2 regions of the Pararhizobium sp. IMCC21322 genome follow, and region 1 is predicted to be linked to the other one. Evidence: predicted binding sites of a transcription regulator. Region 1 holds the regulator's gene; the other holds the start of a gene.
What was found. The regulator LexA, encoded in region 1, represses DNA repair genes until DNA is damaged. The targets are predictions, from matches to a motif close to TGTTCNNNNTGTGTTCNG.
Positions count from the first base shown of each region.

Region 2: a site for LexA is predicted at 1,492-1,509, ahead of RAL91_RS01170 (helicase-related protein). Genes of this name have one in related genera too.

Region 1 covers NZ_CP132335.1:2,734,304-2,737,401, forward strand. Annotated here, with positions in the region: gene RAL91_RS12955 (uracil-DNA glycosylase family protein) at 1-84, shown strand, start outside; gene RAL91_RS12960 (Lrp/AsnC family transcriptional regulator) at 151-630, shown strand; gene RAL91_RS12965 (hypothetical protein) at 633-830, shown strand; partial or broken gene RAL91_RS12970 (GNAT family N-acetyltransferase) at 849-1,127, shown strand; gene lexA (transcriptional repressor LexA) at 1,186-1,911, opposite strand; gene glp (gephyrin-like molybdotransferase Glp) at 2,065-3,098, opposite strand, start outside.
Region 2 covers NZ_CP132335.1:220,920-224,017, reverse strand. Annotated here, with positions in the region: gene RAL91_RS01170 (helicase-related protein) at 1-1,216, opposite strand, end outside; gene rpmB (50S ribosomal protein L28) at 2,185-2,475, shown strand; gene RAL91_RS01160 (VUT family protein) at 2,584-3,098, shown strand, end outside.

The DNA.
Region 1 (3,098 bases):
CAACTTCCGGTCCTGCGCCAGCAGATCACCCGAATTCTGGATGAGAGCCGCTCTGATCTCCCAATTGAGTCCGGCCCGCAGTAATGCCGCTGGCAGTAGAACCAAGGTTCCTGTAAGAGGGGCTCACTTTGACGTCTCAACGAGGTTGATATGGACAGAATTGATCGCGGTATTCTGGCAATCCTGCAAAAAGACAGCACTGTGCCGGTCGCAGAAATCGGCAAACGCGTTGGCCTTTCCACAACACCTTGTTGGCGGCGTATTCAGAAGATGGAGGAAGACGGTGTCATCAAACAGCGTGTTGCTGTTTTGGATCCAGCTCTTGTCGGGGCAGGGGTTTCCGTTTTTATCTCCATCAGCACCAATCAGCACAGCAAGGAATGGCTGACTCGCTTTGCAGAAGTCATTAGCGAATTTCCGGAAGTCGTCTCTTTTTACCGCATGAGCGGCCAGGTCGATTATCTTCTGAAAGTGGTCGTGCCGGACATTGCCGCCTACGATAAATTCTACAAGAAGCTGATTGCCAAAATTGACATATCTGATGTCAGTTCAAGTTTTGCCATGGAAGAAATCAAGAACACGAGCACACTTCCTCTGGACTACATGGAACTGGCCAAGTCTCAGAGCTGAAGATGGTGCAGAGACTATCAATTCGACAGTTTCAGGACCGGGATGCCCCGGCTGCCGCCAATCTGTTCTTTGAAGCGGTCCAGACAGGCGCAAAGGCTGTTTACACGCAAGAACAAAGAAATGCATGGGCGCCCGCCATTCCTGATGTAGCCAAATGGCGTGACCGAATGGCTGCGCAATACAGCGTTATGGCTTATTAGGAGTGCGAGCTTCTTGGCTTTATGACACTCACGGAAGAGGGCGTCATTGATCTGGCCTTTGTCCATCCCAAGGCAATGGGGTCCGGTGTGGCCGGAAAACTTTACGATGTGATCATGAAAGAAGCCCGGACCAGACAATTAACGGCCCTCCAAACACGCGCCAGCCATATGGCGCGGCGCTTTTTTGAAAAGCGTGACTGGTCTGTCGTTCAACAGCAAACGGTTGTTAGAGGCGATGTTGAACTGATAAATTTCCGGATGGAATTTAATATAAAGTCAGAAGACACCACGGCCTGAATTGGGATTCAAAATCGATGGTTCAACTGAGTTCAAACTCCAAACAAATGCTCTAATTTCAGTAAGTCCGCAAAAGACCGATCAACTTGCCCTGGACGGACACCTGATCCGGGCCAAAAATACGGGTCTCATAGGCCGGATTGGCGGCTTCCAGAGCGATGGATCCACCCTTTCGGCGCAGCCGTTTCAAGGTGGCTTCCTCATCATCAATCAGAGCCACGACAATATCGCCTGTATCAGCTGTTGAGCCCTTTTTGATGACAACCGTATCCCCATCCAGAATGCCGGCTTCGATCATGGAATCTCCACGCACTTCCAGCGCAAAATGCTCTCCCGACGACAGCATATCCGCCGGAACCGGAATGGTATGACTGTGGGTCTGAATTGCGGAGATGGGCGTTCCAGCAGCAATCCTTCCCATTACGGGAATGGTTACAGAATATGCATCTTCCTGTTCTGAACCGGTATCATTCGCCGGGGCGACAGTTTCACGTTTCTTGCCAAGGCTGCCTTCAATGACACTCGGTGAAAACCCTGTGCTACGAGGCGCAGCCAAGCTTGGTGACACAGATTCCGGTAGCTTGATAATTTCCATTGCGCGCGCCCGATTGGGCATGCGGCGCAAAAAGCCACGTTCTTCAAGGGCCACGATAAGCCTGTGAATACCTGATTTCGATTTCAAATCGAGCGCCATCTTCATTTCATCAAAAGAGGGCGGAATGCCTGTTTCTTTCAGGCGCTCGTGAATGAACATCAAAAGCTCGTGTTGTTTGCGCGTTAGCATGTCAATCAATCCTGGGTTCTGAGGGTCCACAGAAGGCCAAAGGCGTCTTCAATATAGGAATCAGATGTGTACAAAGCATGAACACGTTAGCTGTTCTTGTCTTGTTCCACAAGGGCGCAAGCGAAACATATATGGAACATCGGTCTTGTCAGGTCAGTCCGAACGCAGCATTAGAACATCCACTATCGTGCCCTGATCCGCCTCAGTGGCGAATGGCGCACGTCTGATCAGACAGTTCGCTTTTGCAAAGCTGGCCAGCATGGAGCTGTCCTGGCGGCTCAAAGGATGGACCGTTGGAAGCTGTCCTAAGCCTTCAGCTGGTTTCAATATGGCGCGCAGATAGTCTTCGCGTTGGTCATTGGCTGACAGTTTGTCTCCCAGCGCAGCTTGTCTGAGCGGTATATCGGACGGCTGGCCCAGCCATGTTTTGATCAGTGGCGCCATGAACAACTCGCCGCAGACCATGCTGGAAACCGGGTTGCCGGGAAAGCCGAGAAACAACATCCCGCCGACTGTTCCAAACATAAGCGGTTTGCCAGGGCGCATCGCAATTTTCCAGAAGGAGAGCGACAGACCTGCACTGTGAAACGCCTGCTGGACCAGATCATGGGTGCCAACAGAAGCGCCGCCAAGGGTTATGATAGCATCACATTGATTGGCCTCTGCCGTCTTCAATGCCTGCAACAGATCTTCTTCGGTGTCTTTTGCAATGCCCAAATCAACAGGTTGGCCCCCCAATTCGGCGATGCGGGCCGCAACGCCGAAATTATTCGAAGCGACAATCTGATCCACACCGATATGAGCTCCAGGCATTGCCAACTCATCGCCAGTGGCAAGAACGCCAATACGCGGTTTGCGAACAACGGGCACCTCAGCGTAATTCATACTGGCCAGCAGTGCCAGATCCGCCGCCCGTAAAGTGCTGCCAGCTTCGATGAGAACTGCGCCCTGTTTGAAGTCCAGTCCGGCGGGCCGTACAAAAGCAGACTTTTGCGGAATGTCGAGCGGTCGGATTTTGCCGTTTTCCCGAACAGTCGCATCTTCCTGAATGAGGATCGTATCTGCCCCTTCAGGCAATGGCGCACCGGTGAATATGCGCACCGTCTGGCCTGCCAGAAGGGCGTGCTTGAATCTGTGACCAGCCGGTGCTTCTCCAACCAGCTCCAAGTCCTGGTCCAGCGCCAAAT
Region 2 (3,098 bases), 2.5 Mb from region 1:
GAAAATCGGGAATGCGGCAGGCATTCCATAACAGTTCAACCCGGTCCGAACTGGTCACCAGATCGGTGATTTCAGGATCGCGTGATAACCGGTCCAGAGCTTCCCAGTCATCCGATGGCGGTGCGCGGGTCAGGCCCGGCATATCCGGGGTGACCTCCAGGCTTCTGCGCAAATCGTCAATGGTTGAAAAATCCAGTGTGCGATTGCGCCACTGCAGGATTTTTACGGGCTGAAAGCGATGGTTTTCAATGGCTTTCACCATTTCTTCGTCCAGGGGCGGGACTGCGTGGGAGACGCCAAAGGTTCCGTCGCGCAAGTGACGCCCGGCACGTCCGGCAATCTGGCCAATTTCAGCCGCATTCAACTTGCGGAACTGAAACCCGTCATATTTGCTGTCCGCGGCAAAGGCGACATGGTCGACATCCAGATTTAGACCCATGCCAATGGCATCCGTGGCGATGAGAAAATCCACATCGCCGTTTTGATAAAGCTCCACCTGCTTGTTGCGTGTGCGGGGGCTGAGCGAACCAAGAACGACCGCCGCGCCGCCACGCTGGCGACGAATCAGCTCGGCGATGGCATAAACTTCATTGGCGGAAAATGTCACAATGGCTGAACGGGTTGGCAGTCGTGTCAGCTTTTTCGACCCGGTATAGGCCAGCACCGACATGCGCGGCCGGGTGACGATATTCACGCCCGGTAGAAGTTTTTCGATAATGGGGCGCATGGTTTCTGCGCCCAGCAGCAGGGTTTCCTGTGTCCCGCGCAGATTGAGCAACCGGTCGGTAAAAATGTGACCCCGATCCAGGTCGGAGGCCAACTGTATTTCATCGATGGCGGCGAAGGCGCATTGTGTGTAGTTCGGCAGCGCTTCTACGGTGCAGACAAAATACCGTGCCGCTTTGGGCATGATCTTTTCTTCGCCAGTGACCAGCGCAACGTTTTCTTCGCCAGCGCGCATGACCAGCTTGTTGTAGACCTCGCGGGCGAGCAGACGCAGGGGCAGCCCGATAATGCCGCTCTCATGGCCCAGCATGCGCTCGATGGCGAGATAGGTTTTCCCGGTGTTGGTTGGACCGAGGACCGCCGTCACATTCCGGTTTTTAAGGCGCGTCGGTGCCTCCGGCTGTAAGGAAGCGTTCAGGTGGGAACCATTTTGCGTGGAACCGCTGGGCAGGGCATCAAACAGGGTCAATGAGGTGCCACTTTCTGTCATGCGGGACAAACGCACAATTCTTTAAAGCAAGCGCTGCGCGTTCAGCCGGATTGTAAGGTCGACGCTGCACCAATCTGCAGTATCGGGCGGGTTGATAGCACTCACAAGCTGCGTTTGCTAGTCAGAGTCTTGAAGTACTGCGAATTGATTCAAGCCGTCATTATGATTTGTCGGGCCAGCACCCATCCTTCATTTACCCTCAAGCCTTTGTTTTCTGTCCATTAAGAAAAGGAACCATAGCGGAACAAACCGTGCCCGAATCGCTGATTCCATTATGTTCAGCTTTTGTTCACCACAACAAATTGTGGTTTGAGGTCGAGCGGGCCACAAGTGCCGGGTTTCGAGCGATCCGTTAAAGGCGTGTGATCCGACTTTTGTTCAGGAACCTGTTTCAAAATGGAACATGGCACCAGGTCTGCAATCCGGCTGGAGTCATACGGTTCCGGCTTTTGTTAAGAAATGGATCGGATAGAGAACAGATTGGCGACGAATCACTGACACCAGCTTGTTGCTTTTTTGTTCTCACTACATGGGGTGTGTTCACGTTTCCGCCTTGCATCATCTAGAGGCGCATTGCAGGGTCGATGTGGATTGGGGTGTGCTGAAGCCCGGATGTGTTAACGAAATCGTTTCAAAATGGAACGGACCATCGCCGCCTGTTTTTCGAGTGGCTCCGGGCACTCGGAATCTGTAAAATCGCAGCTATTGAATTTTCATGTCATTGCGTGACTTCACCAAGCCCAAGAGAATCGGCCTCTTCCCAAGGAAAACCTTGACGCGTGGCTGCATTCTGCCTTATGACCGCTGCGAATTACCTCCCTACGCGTTCGGGTGCACGGTGCAGGGGCCTTACGTCAGGCTCCACATTGGTGGTTTCCAATGAACCTTTGCCCGCGTCGGTTTCATTCGAACCGGATTTGACCATACAGGGTGGCTCGTCGTTTAATATGTTTCGAAAGGTTTGTGCCATGGCACGACGCTGCGAATTGACCGGTAAAGCGGTCCTGACAGGAAATAATGTAAGCCACGCGAAGAATCGTTCGCGCCGGCGCTTTTTGCCGAATCTGTGCGATGTGTCTTTGACAAGTGAAACGCTTGGCCAACAGATCAAATTGCGCGTTTCAGCTGCTGCACTGCGCACGGTCGAACACCGTGGTGGTCTGGATGCGTTTCTGGCCAAAGCGAAGGATGAAGAATTGTCATCCGAAGCTCTGCGGGTCAAGAAACTCGTTGCCAAGAAACAGCTTGCTGCCGCTTAATTCGGTTAGATAATCCCATTTGGGATTATTGTCAGTCTGACAGACGCGCTTCATCTGATGATGCAGCGCGTTTTCTGTTGTTGTGCAATTCATCCTGAGAGCGCTGTCATGTCCGCATCTTCAAGCATCCCTTCCAAACTTCCATTGGCCATTGTTGCAATGGTTTGTGTTGTTCTTGCCTCAAACTATCTGGTGCAGTTCCCGGTCGGTTTTGTGGTGGCCGGGTTCAACATGGCGGATTTGTTCACCTGGGGTGCCTTTACCTATCCAATTGCGTTTCTGGTAACTGATATCACCAATCGGCGCTACGGGCCGAACCGGGCACGTATTGTGGTGCTTGCCGGTTTTGCACTGGCCGTCATCCTGTCGCTCTGGCTGGCGACGCCGCGCATTGCGATTGCCTCGGGAACAGCTTTCCTGATTGCACAATTGCTCGACGTGTCGCTGTTCAACCGTCTGCGTCACAGCAAGAGCTGGTGGAAAGCGCCGGTGATATCTTCGATTTCAGCGTCTGTTCTCGATACAGCCCTGTTTTTCACGCTGGCTTTTGCTGCAGGTCTGGTGGTGCTGGGCGCCAATGATGATTTCGCCATTGAGGCGGCACCCCTGTTTGCGTTTGGTGT